2 regions of the Streptosporangium sp. H16 genome follow, and region 1 is predicted to be linked to the other one. Evidence: riboswitches for the same ligand, from Rfam matches in the RefSeq annotation. Region 1 holds a riboswitch; the other holds the start of a gene.
What was found. Region 1 has a riboswitch for glycine ahead of gcvT (glycine cleavage system aminomethyltransferase GcvT). Riboswitches for the same ligand answer to the same signal wherever they lie in the genome.

Region 1 (9,150 bases):
GTCGTCCCAGGCCACGAGGGACAGGTCCGCGGGCACCTCCAGCCGCATCTCCTGCGCGACGGAAAGCCCGGCGACGGCCATGATGTCGTTGTCGTAGACGATCGCCGTCGGCCGGTTCGCGCCGCTGACCAGCCGCCGCGTGGCCCGCGCGCCCTCCTCGCCGGTGTAGTCCGTGTGCACGACGGAGTGACCGGCCAGGCCGAGCTCGTCGCACGCGGCGGTGAAGGCCTGATCGCGCAGGGCGGTGTGCACCAGCGCGGGCAGCCCGGCGACCCTGGCGATCCGGCGGTGGCCGAGTGCGGCGAGATACTCCACCGTCTCCCGCATGGCCGCGCCGTCGTCGGACCAGACGGCGGCGAGCGAGCCCGTCTCCGACGGATGGCCGATCACCACGGCCGGCAGGTCCAGCTCCTCGATCTCGGGGATGCGCGGGTCGGCGAAGTGCAGGTCGACCAGGATGATGCCGTCGACGCGTCCCTCTCCCCACCACCTGCGGTAAACCTCCGCCTCCTGCGCGTGGCCGGTCACCACCTGCAGGAGCAGGGCGTAGGAGCGGGCCGACAGCTCGCTCTCGATGCCGCTGATCAGCTCCATGAAGAACGGTTCCATCCCCAGGACCCGCGCCGGGCGGCACACGGTCAGGCCGACGGCGCGGGCCCGTGCCCCGTTGAGCGCGCGCGCCGCGCTGTTGGGCTGCCAGCCGATCTCCCTGGCGATGGCCTTGATGGTGTTCCTTCTCGCCTCCGACACACCCGGCCGGTCGTTCAGCGCGTAGGAGACCGCGACCTTGGACACCCCCGCGCGACGAGCGATGTCGGCGATCGTCGGTCGCTTCACGAGACCCCCACCTGAACCGGTTATTCGACGCGTTTCCGCTGCGCACCCTACTACGCTCGTCTCGATCTCCCACGCTCTCCCTGGCGGCCGGTGACCCGCCGTGATCGCCGGAGCACGGCGGAACGCCCGCGCTCGCGACGACACCGGCGGCGGTGGCTTCGCCACCTCCCCGGCGGCGGATTCGCTTAACCACTTAACTCCCGCCACCCGCCACGGCGCCGCCCGCACCCCTCCCGCCCCCCACCGGTGCCGGGGCTCGCCGGGGCTCGCCGGGGCCGGTAACGTGCGGGAGGGCGCCGGGATGGGCACACGGTGCCGGGACCTCGGTGCAAGCGCGGCGAAACAGGAGATCATGTCCCGTCCCGTCATCGGCATCACCTGCTACGTCGAGCCCGCGCGGTTCACCGTCTGGGAGACGACCACCGCACTCCTGCCGTACGACTACGTCGACCACGTGGCCCGCGCGGGCGGGCAGCCGGTGATCCTGCCCCCGGCGGGCGACCCCGCGACGCTGGCGGGACGCCTGGACGGGCTGATCCTGGCCGGCGGCGGGGACGTCGGCCCGGAGCGGTACGGGCAGGAGCCGCACGAGCGGACCGGCCACGTCCGGCCGTTCCGCGACGACGCGGAGCTGGGGCTGGTCCGGGCGGCCCTGGAGCGGGGCCTTCCCTTCCTGGGCGTCTGCCGGGGCATGCAGGTCCTGAACGTCTCGCTGGGCGGCACCCTGCACCAGCACCTGCCCGACGTGGTCGGCCACCCGGGGCACGCCCCGGCTCCCGGCCGCTACGGCAGGATGCCGGTGTGGCTCGCCCCCGGCAGCCGGACCTCGAAGATCTTCGGGGCCGAGACCGTGGATGTGGCCCACTACCATCACCAGGCCCTCGACCGGCTCGCCGCGGGCCTGAGCGTGACCGCCCACGCCGAGGACGGCACGATCGAGGCCGTGGAAGTGGACGACCACCCCTTCGCCGTCGCCGTCCAGTGGCACCCCGAGACCGACGACGAGTCGGCCCTGTTCGAGGCGCTGGTACGCCACGCCACCCCCTGACCGGCGCGGATCGGGGCGGCGAGGGGATGGCGAGGGGATGGCGAGGGGATTTCGCCCGGCCGGTTCGGGGCGGCGAGGGGATTTCGCTCGGCCGGTTCGGGCGGTTAGGCTGGCCGCTGACACCGATGAATCCCGTGCGGGAGAGCGTCCTGACACCCAGGCCAGGACCCCTGAAGGAGCAAGCCCTCCCCGCGAACCTCTCAAGGCAAAGGACCGTGCGGGTAGGTGCCCTCTGGAAAGCAGGTCCCACGGCCTCGCCGAAGGTGAAAGTCCGGTAAAACCCGGATGAAACTCTCAGGCACCGACGACAGAGGGGGAGGATGCTCTCATCTGTCCCTTGTCTGAGGTGCGCACATGTCCCGACCTACGCCGCTGCGCGGCGTGCACGAGTCCCTCGGCGCGACGCTGACCGACTTCGCGGGCTGGCTGATGCCGCTCCGCTACGGCAGCGAGTCGGCCGAGCACAACGCGGTCCGCCAGGCGGCCGGCCTGTTCGACCTCTCCCACATGGGCGAGATCTTCGTGACCGGACCGCAGGCCGCCGAGGCCCTCGACTACGCGCTGGTCGGCCACCTGTCCGCGCTGGAGCCCGGCCGCGCCCGCTACACGATGATCGTCGACGCCGAGGGCGGCGTGCTGGACGACCTGATCGTCTACCGGCTCGCCCCCGCCGAGTTCATGGTCGTCGCCAACGCCTCCAACTACCCGCGGGTGGCCGCCGAGCTGACCGGCCGCGCCAAGGGCTTCGACGCCGCGGTGGACGACCGCTCAGAGCGGTACGCGCTGGTCGCGGTCCAGGGCCCGCGCTCCGCGGAGATCCTGGGCGCGCTCACCGACGCCGACCTCGACGGGCTCAAGTACTACGCCGGCCTGCCCGCCGTCGTCGCGGGCCGCGAGGCCCTCGTCGCCCGTACGGGCTACACCGGCGAGGACGGCTTCGAGCTGTTCGTCGCGGCCGAGGACGCGGAGCCGCTCTGGGCCGCCCTCACCGAGGCGGGCGCGCCGCACGGCCTGATCCCCGCGGGCCTGTCCGCCCGCGACACCCTCCGCCTGGAGGCCGGGATGCCGCTCTACGGCAACGAGCTGTCGGCCGGGCTGACCCCGTTCGACGCCGGGCTGGGCCGTGTGGTGAGGTTTGACAAGCCGGGCGACTTCGTCGGCCGGGCCGCCCTCGAATCACGCAAGGACGTCCCGCCGTCCCGCCGCCTGGTCGGTCTGATCGCGACCGGCCGCAGGGTGCCCCGGCACGGGTACCCGGTGGTGGTCGCCGGCGACGGCACGGTCGTCGGCGAGGTCACCAGCGGGGCGCCCTCCCAGTCACTGGGCAGGCCCATCGCCATGGCCTACGTGGACAACGGCCTGTCGTCAGGACTGGCCGTGGACATCAGGGGCAGCCACGAGCCGGTCGAGGTCGTCGCACTGCCTTTCTACAGGAGGAAAAAATGAGCAGCATTCCCGAGGAACTGCACTACACCAAAGAACACGAGTGGATCTCCGGCATCGATGACGGCCTGACCCTCACCGTCGGCATCACCGCCTACGCCGCCCAGGCGCTGGGCGACGTGGTCTTCGTGCAGATCCTCCCCGAGGTCGGTTCGGCGATCGCCGCCGGCGACGCGGTCGGCGAGGTCGAGTCGACCAAGTCGGTGAGCGACATCTTCGCGCCGGTCTCCGGCGAGGTCGTCGAGGTCAACCAGGCCGTCGTGGACGACCCCTCGCTGGTCAACGGCGACCCCTACGGCGACGGCTGGCTGTTCCGCGTACGCCTCGAGGGCTCCGCCGACGACCTGCTGTCGCCGGAGGAGTACGCCGCGCTCACCTCGGGTGAGTCCTAAGCCTCTCCCCCCTCGCGTCACGGCCACGCGCGTCTCCGGGCGCGCGTGGCCGTCCACGCTGGAAGGATTCAGATGACGATCAGCGTCTTCGATCTCTTCAAGATCGGAATCGGCCCGTCCAGCTCGCACACCGGCGGCCCGATGGCCGCCGCCCACAAGTTCGCCCGCGGCCTCCACCAGGACGGGCTGCTGGAGAAGACCGCCCGGGTGAGCGCCGTCCTGTACGGCTCGCTGGGCCTGACCGGCAAGGGCCACGGCAGCGACAAGGCCGTGCTGCTCGGCCTGTCCGGCGAGAAGCCCGAGCTGGTCGACGTCGACACGGTCGACGAGCGGCTCGCCGCCATGCGCGAGTCCGGCACCCTCTCCCTGTACGGCTCCCGCGAGATCCCCTTCGTCATCGGCGAGGACCTCGTCTTCGAACGCAAGATCTCGCTCCCCGGCCACCCCAACGGCATGCGCTTCACCGCGCTGTCCGAGTCCGGCGAGACGATCCGCGAGAAGGTCTACTACTCGGTGGGCGGCGGCTTCGTCGTCGACGAGAACGCCACCGGCGCCGACCGGATCAAACCCGACGACACCGTCCTGCCGTACCCCTTCACCACGGCCGCGGAGCTGCTCGCCCAGTGCGCGGAGACCGGGCTGTCGATCTCCGGGCTGATGCTGGAGAACGAGCGGGCGTTCGGCCGCACCGAGGCCGAGATCCGCGCCCAGCTGCTCGTGCTGTGGCAGGTCATGAGCGAGTGCGTGCGGCGCGGCATCGGCAAGGAGGGCGTGCTGCCCGGCGGCCTGAAGGTCCGCCGCCGCGCCCACCAGCTCCACCGGCAGCTGCGCAGCGAGTCGCCGGAGAAGGACTCGCTGCAGACGATGGACTGGGTCTCGCTGTTCGCCCTCGCGGTCAACGAGGAGAACGCCGCCGGAGGCCGCATCGTCACCGCGCCCACCAACGGCGCCGCGGGCATCATCCCGGCCGTGCTCACCTACTACGACCGCTTCACGAAGGACTCCGACGACGAGGGCGTGATCCGCTTCCTGCTGACCGCGGGGGCGATCGGCGTGCTGTTCAAGGAGAACGCCTCCATCTCCGGCGCCGAGGTCGGCTGCCAGGGCGAGGTCGGCTCGGCCTGCTCGATGGCCGCCGCCGGGCTCACCGAGGTGATGGGCGGCACCCCGGAGCAGGTCGAGAACGCCGCCGAGATCGGCATCGAGCACAACCTGGGGCTGACCTGCGACCCGATCGGCGGCCTGGTGCAGATCCCGTGCATCGAGCGCAACGCGGTCGCCTCGATCAAGGCCATCGCCGCCGCCAGGATCGCGATGCGCGGCGACGGCCGCCACTTCGTCTCGCTGGACAAGGCCATCAAGACGATGCGCGACACCGGCCGCGACATGCTCGACAAGTACAAGGAGACCAGCCGGGGAGGGCTCGCGGTCAACGTCATCGAGTGCTGACCTCAATCCCTATCAAATTTCGCATCACGTGCAAGACCCCCCGATCCCACGCCTATGCTGGGTGGCCATGTGCGCGGGACTCGGGAGGTCGCGGTGGTAACGGGAACGCACCTGGCAAGCCGTTCCCGTCGCTCCCAGCGCCCCGCGAACCCCTCCGGCCCCCTGCGGGTGCTCCGCTTCCTCGGGTCGCACTGGCTCTTCATCACCGCCCTGCTGGCGGGCGGCGGCCTGCGGCTGCTCGCCATGCTCGGCTACCGGCCCGCCCTGTGGTTCTGGGCCGACTCCTTCGTCTACCTGAACGCGGGGCTCGACCCCCGCCCCCTGGAGTCCCGCCCGGCGGGCTACGCGCTGTTCCTGTGGATCCTCAAGCCGCTGTCCAGCGTTCCCGCGGTGGTCGCGGTGCAGCACCTGCTCGGACTGGCCGTAGCTGTCTGCGTCTACCTGCTGCTGCGCAGGCTGGGCGGGTTGCCGGGGTGGGGCGCGACGCTCGCCGCGCTGCCGGTGCTGCTGGACGCCTACCAGCTCCAGCTCGAACACCTCGTCATGGCGGACCTGCTCTTCCAGTTCCTGGCGGTGCTGGCGGTCACGCTGCTGCTGTGGCGGCGGCGCCCCGCGGTATGGGTCGCGGCACTGGCCGGAGCGCTGCTGGCCGCGGCGACCGTCACCCGCACGATCGGGCTGCCGCTGATCGCCGTGGCGCTGGTCTGCATGCTGATCCGCCGGGCCGGATGGCGGGCGGTCGTCGCCGCGACGCTGGCCGCCGCGATCGGCCTGGGCTCGTACGCGGCCTGGTTTCGGGCCGAGCACGGCAGCTTTGGGCTGACCAGGGGGAACGCCTTCCTCTGGGCGCGGACGATGACCTTCGCCGACTGTTCCAGGATCCACCCGGCCGGTCCCGAGGCGGCCCTGTGCCCCGTCGAGCCGCTCGGACAGCGCCCGGCGCCACCGGTCTACATCTGGGACGGCGAGTCGCCGCTGAACAAGGTCAAGGGCAGTTGGGCGGAGCGCGACGCGCTCGCGGGCGCCTTCGCCACCCAGGCGATCATGGCCCAGCCGTTCGACTTCCTGCGGGCGGGCCTCGACGACGCGGCCCACATCTTCGACTGGAACCGGCGCGTCTACCCGGCCCCCGGGCCGCAGAGCGCCTACGTCTTCCCCGACACCGTGCGGCCCTTCTCCTCGGGGGCCGCCTCGCAGGGAAAGACCGCCGAGCAGCTGACCGTGGCCTACCAGGGCTCGTCGGGGGCGCCGGTGATGGTCGAGCCGTACGCGGGCTGGCTGCGCGGCTACCAGGAGTACGCCTTCGTGCGGGGCCCGTACCTCGCGGTGATCCTGCTGGTCGGCCTGGTCGGGGTGTTGATGCGGCTGCGGCGGCTCGGCGGCGCGGTGCTGCTGCCCTGGGCGGCGGGGACCATGCTGCTGGTCCTGCCGCCCTTCATCGCGGCCTTCGACCACCGCTACGTCATCCCCGCCCTCCCGCTGGCCTGCCTCGCCGCCGGACTGGCCTTCGGGGCCAGGCACGAGGAGAACGCGCCCGAGGCGACGGCCGGGGAACCGGACGAGGACCCGCCGTACGAGGGCCCCGGCGACGAGGACCCGTCGTACCGCACGACGGCCGAACGGCCGGTGTACGCGAGCCCCGTCGGGGAATCGGGGTACGGGCCGGGGTCGTACGACGAGCAGGCGCACCGGGGTGGCGCGTACGGAGGCACCGCGTACGGGGGCACGACGGAGCCGCCGGTGTACGGCGCGACGGGCGAGCGACCCGCGTACGGCGTCACCGGCGAACGGCCGGCGTACGGCATGACGGGCGAATGGCCGGTGCTGGGAGGGACGGGCGAGCGGCCGGCGTCCGGAGGAACGGCCGAGCGACCCGCGTACGGCGCGACGGGCGAGCGGCCGGTGTCCGGAGGGTCAGCGGCGGCGGACGTGCAGGCGAACCACCACGCCGAGTTCTACCTCCCCGAGCGCCCGTCGGACCTTCCCCACCGCGTCCCTGTTCAGCCGGGCCACGAGTTTGCCGACATCGGTCGCGGGCGCGCAGCCCACCCCGATGCGCAGCCGCTCGTGCCGTACGTACCTGACGCGGACACGGGTGAGCCCTTCGACTTCTTTAAGAGCAACCCCGAGCATGGCGGTCCCCGTCCCGGACCGCCTGCCCCACCGTCCCCATCCCAGGGCGTGTAGCAGCCACCGCACCGCCAGGAGTGCCAGCGCCACCAGCAGCAGCGCCACCAGCCAGCCCAGCCACGGATGCGCGGCCAGCCAGCCGGGGAACCCCTTGCGCACGAGCCTGGCCCCGGGCGACTGGCCGGGAATGTCACCGCGTCCTCGCAGGAAGGCGTAGAGTCCCGCGCACACCAGCACCGCCCCGGTGACGGCCAGACCGATCCGGTTGCCCAGGTAGGGCCTCATCGCGCCTTCTTCCTGCGCAGCCGTACGACGACGTCACCCGCGCACATCGCGCCCAGCCCGGACAGCCGGTCCCCCACCGCCGCGCCCACCCGGCGCAGCACGGGCCCGGTCCGCTCGGCGTCGGTGAACACGGTGACCTCGACGATCCGCGACGTGAGCCGGACCCGGGCCCCGTTCACCTCGTCCACCGCCTCGGCGGCCTCCCGCAGCGTGCGGCGAAGCCCGGACCTGGTGATGCCGATCACCATGTGCGGATCCCCCGACTCCAGCGGCACCAGCCGGGTCCGGCCCGGCAGCGCGGCGAGCGCGAGCATCACCAGGCCCGCCGCCATGGCGAGCGTCGACGCGGCGAACGTGGCGGGATCCGACCAGTTCCACGCGCCGGCCCCGTTGACGAGCCGCCGGTAGGGAACCCGCGCGACCGGCGACTCCATGAGCAGGCCCACCGTCACCGAGGCCGAGACCACCAGCACGGCGGACACCATCATGGCCGCGGGGACACCGGCGGGGGTCCTTCCCGGCCGCAGCAACCGCACCGACCTGCGGCGGACGTCCTGGAACTGCTCGGCCGCCGCCTTGCCTCCCGAGCCGCCGGTGGTGGTCCCCGCGCCGCCGGTGCCTCCCGAGCCCGCCAGGATGTCCTGGAGAGTAGTCGTCATTCGGTCATGTGTACGCGTCCGGGCAGGAGCGGGCCGGGGATCAACCACCCACTTACGCGATCTTGAGGTCCTCCTGGCGGGAGCATTGACCACCCGTCCAGCAATATGAACATTGCTCATATTCGTGGGAGCCGGGTTATCCTGCGAACATGGACGACCGCCAGCGCTACGACCGGGCCACAGCGCACCTGGATCCTCCCTTCGCCGTCCTCGACCTGCCCGCCCTGCGCGCCAACGCCGAGGGAATGGTCCGCCGGGCCGGGGGCAAGCCGATCAGGGTCGCCAGCAAGTCCATCAGGTCCCGGGCCGTGCTCGAACGCGTCCTCGCCATGGACGGCTTCACAGGGATCATGGCCTTCACCCTCCCCGAGGCCCTCTGGCTCGTCTCCACCGGGATGCGGGACGTGCTCGTGGCGTACCCCACCGTCGACCGCGCCGCGCTCGCCGAGCTGGCCGCCGGCCCGGTCGCGGCACGGGAGATCACGATCATGGTGGACCACGCCGAGCACCTGGACCTCATCGAGTCCGCCGTCTCCGGAGTCCACGACCGCCACGAGATCCGGCTCTGCCTGGACGTCGACGCGGGCTATCTCGCCTTCGGCGGCCGGTTCAGGGCGGGGGTCCGCCGCTCCCCCATCCGCGAGATCGGCCAGGCCGCCGACCTGGCCACCGAGATCGCGAAACGGCCCGGATTCCGGCTCGCAGGCCTGATGGCGTACGAGGCGCAGATCGCCGGAGTCGGCGACGACCCTCCGGGCAACCCCGTCCTGACCCGGGCCGTCCGCCTGATGCAGGCCCGGTCCCGGCGCGAGCTGATCACGCGCAGAGGCCGCATCGTCCAGGCCGTCCGCCAGATCACCGACCTGGAGTTCGTCAACGGCGGCGGCACCGGCAGCATCGAGAAGAC
Region 2 (9,150 bases), on a different contig from region 1:
AGCATCGGGGAGGTGCTCGCTCTCCTGCAGGGCGAGTTCCCCGATGTCAGCATCTCCAAGATTCGTTTCCTGGAGGGCGAGGGGCTGATCGAGCCGGAGCGCAGTCCCTCCGGATACCGCAAGTTCACCTACGCCGACGTCGAGCGGCTCCGTTACATCCTCAGCGAGCAGCGTGACCGCTACCTGCCGCTGCGCGTCATCAAGGATCATCTGGAGGCGGCCGACCGCGAGGAGCGCCCGGCCGCCAGGCCGCGCGCGGTCCCCGACGACGCGCCCCCCGAGATCCGGCTCACCCGCGAGGAGCTGCTCGCCGCCGCCGAGCTCGACGAGGAGACCCTCGCCGAGCTGGAGGACTACGGCCTGCTGGCCGCCGTGGCCCGCTACTACGACGCCGAGGCGCTGGCCGTGGCCCGCAGCGTCGGAGCCCTGGCCGCCTTCGGCCTGCGGGCCCGCCACCTGCGGGCCGTCAAGGCCGCCGCGGAGCGCGAGGCCGGCCTGGTGGAGCAGGCCGTCGCCCCGCTCCTGCGCCGCCGCGCCCCCGGGGCCATCGACCAGGCCGACGAGACGGCCAGGGAGATCTCCGGCCTGCTGCTGGAATTGCACGCCTCTCTGCTGCGTTCCGGCGTTCGTGGGGCCCTGGGCCGGTGAGAACCTGACCAGGCACTCGTACCCCCACGAGTGTTACGTTGAACAAACCGGTCGGAATCCAGCGAAGACGGAGCAGCCCGTGTTGCAGATGGAGGTCGTGGGCGTTCGAGTTGAGATGCCCTCCAACCAGCCGATCGTCTTGCTGAAAGAGACGCATGGGGAGCGTTACCTACCTATCTGGATCGGCATGACGGAGGCCACGGCGATCGCCATGGCCCAGGCCGAGGAACCACCACCCCGGCCGCTCACGCATGACCTGTTCCGTGACGTGCTCGAAGGGCTCGGCGTCCGGCTGAGCACGGTCAACATCGTCGCCCTGCGCGACGGCATCTTCTTCGCGGATCTCGTGTTCTCCAACGGGGTCGAGGTGAGCGCGCGTCCCTCGGACTCGATCGCCTTGGCACTTCGCACCGGCGCACGTATCTTCGCGAGTGAGGACGTGGTCCGGGAGGCAGGAGTGATCATCCCGGACGACCAGGAGGACGAGGTGGAGAAGTTCAGGGAGTTCCTTGACACGATCACGCCCGAGGACTTCGGCCGCGCGGGGTAGGAATTTCGGTGCATTTACGCTTCACGACGCGCCGGGTGGGGTCGTTGACTGGACTTGGCCCCAGTCCTACGGTGCAAGTGAAACCCGCGGTCGTGCGTAAACCCCCAGATCAGGCCGTGGGATGAGAGAAAGCCGGAGGTCCGCGTGGCGGTCAGCAGCGGCGAGGGTAGAAACGCCGATCAGGATGACCCGGAACGGCGCCAGTCGGCACGTCAGCGCGCGGGTGAAGAGGGTCTGCTGTTCGACGGGCAACCGGTGAAGGTGCCCGCCGACATCGGCTACCGGGGCCCCACGGCCTGTTCCGCGGCCGGCATCACCTACCGGCAACTCGACTACTGGGCGCGCACCGGCCTGGTCGAGCCCACCGTGCGAGCCGCCCACGGCTCCGGCTCCCAGCGGCTGTACGGCTTTCGCGACATCCTGGTCCTCAAGGTCGTCAAGCGGCTCCTCGACACCGGTGTCTCCCTCCAGCAGATCCGCATCGCCGTGCAGCACCTGCGCGACAGGGGCGTCAACGACCTGGCCGGGATCACCCTGATGAGCGACGGGGTGAGCGTCTACGAGTGCACCTCGCCCGACGAGGTCATCGACCTCCTCCAGGGCGGTCAGGGAGTCTTCGGCATAGCACTGGGACGGGTGTGGCAGGAGGTGGAGGGCTCCCTCGCGGATCTGCCCGGCGAACGCGCGGAGTCGAGCGAGGGCCCTTTAGGAGATCATCAGGCCGATGAGCTGGCCCGTCGTCGCAGAGCACGACGAACCGGGTAAACTCGGACCTGCCACTGACCCTGTGCGGGAGAGACCCCGACCAAGATCGGGGCGCCGAAGGAGCAACCTCCCCGGAATCTCTCAGGCACCCGGTACCGCACGGACGAGGCAACTCTGGAAAGCAGGCGCGCTCGCCAGGCGCGACTCACCGACGGTGCAAGCCTCCCGGCAACGGGCAGGTGAAGCTCTCAGGTCACGACCCCGCACGACGGTCGTGATGACAGAGGGGGAGACCAGGCATACGCCCGCGCCCAGCGCCGGTCTCCACCCCGTCCCGGGAGGCTTCACCAATGACCGACCTGTCATCGCTCAGCGAACTCGGCTCTCCCGCGTTCGCGACCCGTCACATAGGGCCGGACGACGCCGGCCAGACCCGCATGCTGGAGGCGGTCGGATTCGCCTCCGTCGCCGACCTGGTCGCGGTGGCCGTGCCCGAGGCGATCCGTTCCTCGGAGCGGCTGAGCCTGCCCCCGGCGGCCGGGGAGTCCGAGGCTCTCGCCGAGCTGCGGGTCCTCGCCGGGCGCAACACCGTGCTCACCTCGATGATCGGCCTGGGGTACCACGACACGATCACCCCGGGCGTCATCCGCCGCAACCTCCTGGAGAACCCGGGCTGGTACACCGCGTACACGCCCTACCAGCCGGAGATCTCCCAGGGCCGCCTGGAAGCTCTGATCAACTTCCAGACCGTCGTCTCCGACCTGACCGCCCTCGACGTCGCCGGGGCCTCCCTGCTGGACGAGGCCACCGCCGCCGCCGAGGCGATGACCCTGGCCCGCCGCGCGGGCCGCAGCCCCTCGAAGGTGTTCGTGGTGGACGCCGACGCGCTGCCGCAGACCAAGGCGGTGCTGCGCACCCGCGCCGAGCCGCTCGGCATCGAGCTGGTCGAGAGCGACTTCACCGCCGAACTCCCCGAGTGCTTCGGGGTGCTCGTGCAGTATCCCGGCGCCAGCGGCAGGATTCGCGACTTCCGCGCCATCGCCGACGCCGCCCACGCGCGCGGCGCCCAGGTGGTCGCCGCCGCCGACCTGCTGGCCCTCACCCTGCTGGCCGCGCCCGGCGAGCTCGGCGCCGACATCGCGGTCGGCTCCTCGCAGCGCTTCGGCGTCCCCCTCGGCTTCGGCGGCCCGCACGCCGCCTACATGGCGGTCCGCGACGGCCTCCAGCGCCAGCTGCCCGGCCGCCTGGTGGGCGTCTCCCAGGACGCCGACCGGCGCCCCGCGTACCGGCTCGCGCTCCAGACCCGAGAGCAGCACATCCGCCGCGAGAAGGCCACCAGCAACATCTGCACCGCGCAGGTGCTGCTCGCCGTGATCGCCGGCATGTACGCCGTCTACCACGGCCCCGAGGGCCTGCGCAGGATCGGCCGCCGCACCCACCGGCACGCCGTCGTGCTCGCCGAGGGCCTGCGCCAGGGCGGCGTCGAGGTCGTGCACGACACCTTCTTCGACACCGTGCTCGCCAAGGTGCCCGGCCGCGCCGAGGCGGTCGTCGCCGCGGCCCGCGACAACGGGGTGAACCTGCGCCTGGTCGACGCCGACCACGTGGGCGTCACCTGCGACGAGAGGACCGAGCTCCTCCACCTGGAGCAGGTCCTGGCCGCCTTCGGGATCAGCGGCGCCGTGCTCGCCGACCTCGACGCCGCCGCGCACGACGCGCTGCCCGCCGCGCTGGCCCGGGTCAGCGACTACCTGACCCACCCGGTCTTCCACAGCCACCGCTCCGAGACGGCCATGCTGCGCTACCTGCGCAGGCTCCAGGACAAGGACATCGCGCTCGACCGGTCGATGATCCCGCTGGGCTCCTGCACCATGAAGCTCAACGCGACCACCGAGATGGAGCCGATCACCTGGCCGGAGTTCGCCGGGCTGCACCCCTACGCGCCCGAGGACCAGGCCGCGGGTTACATCGAGCTGATCGGGCAGTTGGAGCGCTGGCTGGCCGAGGTCACCGGCTACGACGCCGTGTCGCTCCAGCCGAACGCCGGCTCCCAGGGCGAGTTCGCCGGGCTCCTGGCGATCCGCGCCTACCACACCGCCCGCGGCGAGTCGGGCCGCGACGTCTGCCTGATCCCCTCCTCCGCGCACGGCACCAACGCCGCGAGCGCGGTGATGGCGGGCATGCGCGTGGCCGTGGTCGCCTGTGACGACCAGGGCAACGTGGACGTCGACGACCTCGTCGCGAAGATCGACAAGCACCGCGAGCAGCTCGCCGCGATCATGGTGACCTACCCGTCCACGCACGGCGTGTACGAGGAGACGATCGTGCGGATCTGCGAGCTGGTGCACGAGGCGGGAGGGCAGGTCTACGTCGACGGCGCCAACCTCAACGCGCTGGTCGGCCTGGCCAGGCCCGGCGAATTCGGGGCGGACGTCTCCCACCTGAACCTGCACAAGACCTTCTGCATCCCGCACGGCGGCGGCGGTCCCGGCGTCGGCCCGGTCGCGGTCCGCGCCCACCTGGCCGACTACCTGCCCGGCCACCCGCTGCGCGAGGGCGGCGAAGGCACAGCGGTCGGCCCGGTCTCGGCGGCCCCGTACGGCTCCGCGGGCATCCTGCCCATCTCCTGGGCCTACATCCGGATGATGGGCGCCGACGGGCTGAAGGCGGCCACCGAGCAGGCCATCCTGTCGGCCAACTACCTGGCCCGCAGGCTCAGCCCCCACTACCCGGTCCTCTACACCGGCCGCGGCGGCCTGGTCGCCCACGAGTGCATCGTGGACCTGCGCCAGATCACCAAGGAGACCGGGGTGACGGTCGACGACGTGGCCAAGCGCCTCATCGACTACGGCTTCCACGCCCCGACCATGTCCTTCCCGGTGGCCGGCACGCTGATGATCGAGCCGACCGAGAGCGAGGACCTGGCCGAGCTCGACCGGTTCTGCGAGGCGATGATCGCGATTCGCGAGGAGATCGCGAAGGTCGCCTCCGGGGCGTACGACAAGACCGACAACCCGCTGCGCAACGCCCCGCACACGGCCGACAGCCTCGTCGCCGACGAGTGGGGCCACCCCTACAGCCGCACCGAGGCGGCCTACCCGCTGCCGTCGGTGCGCGAGGGCAAGTACTGGTCGCCGGTCCGCCGCATCGACCAGGCCTACGGTGACCGCAACCTGGTCTGCTCCTGCCCTCCCCTGGAGGCGTACGAGGACTGATCACCGCCGGGGAGCGGCCGGGATCGGAGGCCCGCGCGACCCTCGATATTCGCGGGGAATGCGACAGGACGGAGGGCGCCCCGAGTCGTTAGGCTCGGGGCGTCTCCGTATCCGGAAGGATCCTGCATGCCTGAGGTGGACACCCGTCCCTTGGACACCGCGCGAAGACTGGCCGAGGCGGGCGACCTCGACGGCGCCGCCGCGATCTTCGCCGAGCTGGTCGCCGATCCCGACGAGCCCGACCGGGCCCAGGCGGCGGTGGGTCTCGCGGTGGTGCTGGAGGAGAGCGGGGACGTGGCGGGTTCCCGCGCGGCCGCGCGCACCGCGCTGGCGACCGGGCATCCGGAGTTCGCCGCCCAGGCCGCCTGCCTGCTCGCGGGGAGCTTCGAGCGGGAGGACCTGGCCGACCAGGCCCGCGCTGCCTGGCAGGCCGCGCTGGGCGTCGGCCATCCCGCCTACGTCCCGCTGGCGCACATGGCCCTCGCCAGGCTCGCCACGGGCGCGGAGGAGGCCGAGCGGTCGTTGCGTGACGCGCTGGCCACCGCCGACCCGGAGATCGCTCCTCGTGCCGCCCAGCGGCTGGCGGAGGCACTCCTGGAGGAGGGCGAGCCGGGGGAGGCCGCCCAGGTGCTCCTGGAGGCGCTCTCGGTGCCCGACGCGGCCGAGGTGCCGAGGCTGCGGGTGATGCTCGGCATCGCTCACCTGGAGCTGGCGTGCGCGGAGTTCTCCGCCGCGATCGAGGAGGGCGGCGACGTCGAGACCGGCGCGCTGGCCATCGAGCTCCTGGCCCGCACGCTCCCGCTCAGGGGCCGCGACGAGGACGCCGAGCGCGTGTGGCGCTACGGCCTGGACAGCGCCGACGAGGATCTCGCCGGTGAGGTCCGCCTCCGCCTCGACCGGGACCTCTGAACCCGGGGCGCGCGGCGCGCCTGCCGGCCTCCCGGGTGAAGGCGCGATGCTCGTCGTGCCCGTGGGAGACCTCGCACGGGCACCGGCCTTCCCTGCGGCCTGGCCTCGCGGATTCCGGGCCGTCCGAGGCGGGACCGGGGAGCCGGAGAGGCCGGGTGGGACTTCTGGCGGGTGTCAGTCGCGCTCCCGCCAGCGGCTCAGGGCGTGGGCGAAGTTGATCGCCACGATTCCGCCCCAGGCCAGCAGCAGCCCGGCGGTGCCGGAGGTCTGCGCCGCGATGGCGGTCAGCGGGATCCCGATGCCCATCGAACCGAGGGCGAGCGGGATCGAGCTGTTCGAGTTCTTGCGCGACTTGGCCTTCGGCGCCCCGGAGGCGTGCATCTCGGCGCGCACCCGGTGGGCGATGGTCGCGTCCAGGCGTGACACGAACGACTCGATGAGGGCGGCCTCGTACTCGGGGCCGAGGTCGCGCCGGGCCTCGACGGTGGCACGCATGTCCTGGCGGATATCTTGATAGTCCTGCACGCTTCGATTGTTCCTTCACACCGGCCGCCAGGCATCAGTCAATAGGAGGAGATCCGTGTCCACCTCCGAGTCCACCCCTCCCGACGGCGCGTCCGCGCCGGGATCGGGGTTCCCGGCGCGCGCGGTCCCGCCCGTGGAGATCGCGACCCCGCACGGCCCGGCGCTGGTGGAGATCGACGAGGTGGCCGCCCCGCGTTTCCTGCTGGTGCTCACCCACGGCTCGGCCGGGGGAGTGGACGCCCCCGACCTGCTGGCCGTGCGGGACGCCGCGACGGCGATCGGCGGGACGGTCGCGCGGGTGCTCCAGCCGTTCCGGATGCGCGGAGCCCGCGCGCCGGGGTCGGCGGTCAAGCAGGACGAGGCGTGGGAGACGCTGGTGGCCGGGCTGCGCGGGCGCTATCCGGGGCTGCCGCTGGTGCAGGGCGGGCGGAGCAACGGGGCCAGGGTCGCGTGCCGTACGGCCGGGAGGGTCGGGGCCCGCGCGGTCGTCGCGCTGGCGTTCCCGCTGCACCCGCCGGGGAAGCCGGAGCGGTCACGTGCCGGGGAGCTGCGCGCGGCGGGTGTGGACGTGCTGGTGGTGAACGGAGACCGTGACCCGTTCGGCGTGCCCGAGGCGGCGGACGTCGCGCGCCTGGTGGTGCTGCCGGGAGAGGGTCACGACCTCGGGAGGAATCCCGCCGGGGTGGGCGAGGTGGTCGCCGGGTGGCTCGACGCGAGGATGCGGCCGGGCTCGGTGGACCCGCTCAGCGTGACCGGTCGGGTGTGACGGGCCTCAGACCACGCCGGCCAGTGGCCGATGCGGCTCGATGACGGCACCGTCCGGGAGGAGCTCGCCGGTGTCGTCGAACAGCACCACACCGTTGCAGAGCAGGCTCCAGCCCTGCTCGGGGTGGGCCGCCATGGTGCGGGCGGCTTCGCGGTCCAGCGCGTCGGCGGACGGACAGGACGGCTCGTGCGGGCACATCGGCGTGCCTCCGGATCTCTCGTGTCGGCTCGCCCGGGTCACACCGGGCACGGGTGGGCATCGGACATCCGGCGGCACCGTCACCGATGGGTCTCCGTTCCCACGTATGACGGGGACGAGCATCTGAATGTTGATATATGGCCATGCGGTCCCTAACAGAACGGGAGCCGCACATCAAGCAGATCAAGTGTGCGATCGATCGCACCTTGGCGACATAGCCCGTTAGGACTGTTTGAGAACTGGTAAGGGGTCAGTCCGTCAGGGCTTTATCAGGGGATGTGACCTATAACACAGCATGCCTCATATAAGGACATTCGACCAAGTGCGACACGCCGCCAGGCAGGTAAACGATCGGTTACAAGTTGCTGACGTGCGCCGACGCGGGTTTTCACACCCCTGACCGTCCCTTACCGGGTCCGATGCGCTCACCGCGCGCCCAGGCCGGCCAGGAGCGCGTCCAGCCCGTGCTCGAAGTCGGCGTCCGCCCCCGGGCTGCCGCCTCCCCTGGACGGGGGACGCCAGGGCTCGTCCTCGTCGCCCGAGGGCTCGGCCCAGCCCGACTGCTGCACCTCCACCGCCACCGCGCCGAAGACGTAGGCCCGAAGGGCCCGTACCGCGCCCGCTGCGTCGGCCAGTCCCGCGTCGGTCAGCTGGTCGATCTGCTCCCTGATGGCGATCGCCGCCCTGCCCCTCGGCGGCTTGGTCAGGGCCAGGGCCAGCACCCCGGGATGCTCCCTCAGCGCGGCCCGGCTCGCCCGGCACCAGGCCCTCGCGCTGTCCTGCCAGCTCCCGCCGGGCTCGGCGTGGACGGTGGTGACGTGCTCGGCCAGCGCGTCCATCAGGGCGTCCTTGCCGCGCGGCAGGTGGTGGTAGATGGCCATCGCCTCCACCTGGAGCGCGTCGCCCAGCCGCCGCATCGTCAGGCGCCGGAGCCCCTGGCCGTCGGCGATGTGGAGGGCGGCGTCGATGATGCGCTCCCTGGAGAGCGGGACGGGAGGTCGCTTGGCAGGCATGGGTGGCATCCTGCCACCCCTCACCTTACTGCGTAAAGGACGGCGCGCCGGGCAGGACGAAGGTTCCCCGGCCCCGCCCTGCGGCGAGGCGGCCGATGGAGCCGCACCGTGAGACGGCCGACGGTGCCGCACGGTGAGGTGGCCGGCGGCGCGAACCGCTTCGCGGGAGGCCCGGTCCCTGAGTATGTGGGGTGGGGGCGGACCGCGTAGGCTACGAGCGGTGATCTGCCGGAGGAGACCGGCGACCGGCGAGAGAGGGAAGAAGATGGCGTTTTTCCGACCGCGCGTGAGCCGGGAGGCGGAGGTTCGTCACCACGCTGACCAGGAGGTCGGGAAGAGCTTCCCCGAGCTTCTGGAGAAGGCGCGCGAGGCCGAGGCCGAGGTGCGCCGGGCTCAGGCCGCCGCGGCCCCCGTGCAGGAGCTGCGAGCCGCCGGGCTGGCCTTCGACAGGGCGCTCACCGAGGCCCTGCGCGCGGCCGAGGCCAACCAGCGCGCGACGTTCGGGATCAGGTCGTACGACGACCGGATCCGCCGCCGCAAGGGCAGGGCCACCCCGAAGGGCGCCGAGTGGACCGCCGAGGTCAACCGCCTGCGCACCCTTCGCGAGCAGAACCGGCTGAC

Region 2: another riboswitch for glycine. It lies ahead of gcvP (aminomethyl-transferring glycine dehydrogenase); the one in region 1 lies ahead of gcvT (glycine cleavage system aminomethyltransferase GcvT).

Annotation. Positions count from the first base shown of each region.
Region 1 covers NZ_JBPXMD010000003.1:32,890-42,039, forward strand. Annotated here, with positions in the region: gene ACTOQ2_RS05910 (LacI family DNA-binding transcriptional regulator) at 1-837, opposite strand, end outside; gene ACTOQ2_RS05915 (gamma-glutamyl-gamma-aminobutyrate hydrolase family protein) at 1,190-1,885, shown strand; glycine riboswitch at 2,013-2,111, shown strand; glycine riboswitch at 2,112-2,206, shown strand; gene gcvT (glycine cleavage system aminomethyltransferase GcvT) at 2,240-3,331, shown strand; gene gcvH (glycine cleavage system protein GcvH) at 3,328-3,720, shown strand; gene ACTOQ2_RS05930 (L-serine ammonia-lyase) at 3,793-5,169, shown strand; gene ACTOQ2_RS05935 (hypothetical protein) at 5,263-7,356, shown strand; gene ACTOQ2_RS05940 (DUF6286 domain-containing protein) at 7,581-8,243, opposite strand; gene ACTOQ2_RS05945 (amino acid deaminase/aldolase) at 8,393-9,150, shown strand, end outside.
Region 2 covers NZ_JBPXMD010000033.1:34,966-44,115, forward strand. Annotated here, with positions in the region: gene ftsR (transcriptional regulator FtsR) at 1-648, shown strand, start outside; gene ACTOQ2_RS35895 (bifunctional nuclease family protein) at 728-1,198, shown strand; gene ACTOQ2_RS35900 (MerR family transcriptional regulator) at 1,343-1,963, shown strand; glycine riboswitch at 1,979-2,071, shown strand; gene gcvP (aminomethyl-transferring glycine dehydrogenase) at 2,254-5,118, shown strand; gene ACTOQ2_RS35910 (tetratricopeptide repeat protein) at 5,245-6,027, shown strand; gene ACTOQ2_RS35915 (hypothetical protein) at 6,202-6,552, opposite strand; gene ACTOQ2_RS35920 (alpha/beta hydrolase family protein) at 6,686-7,318, shown strand; gene ACTOQ2_RS35925 (DUF5999 family protein) at 7,325-7,516, opposite strand; gene ACTOQ2_RS35930 (TetR/AcrR family transcriptional regulator C-terminal domain-containing protein) at 7,942-8,529, opposite strand; gene ACTOQ2_RS35935 (hypothetical protein) at 8,795-9,150, shown strand, end outside.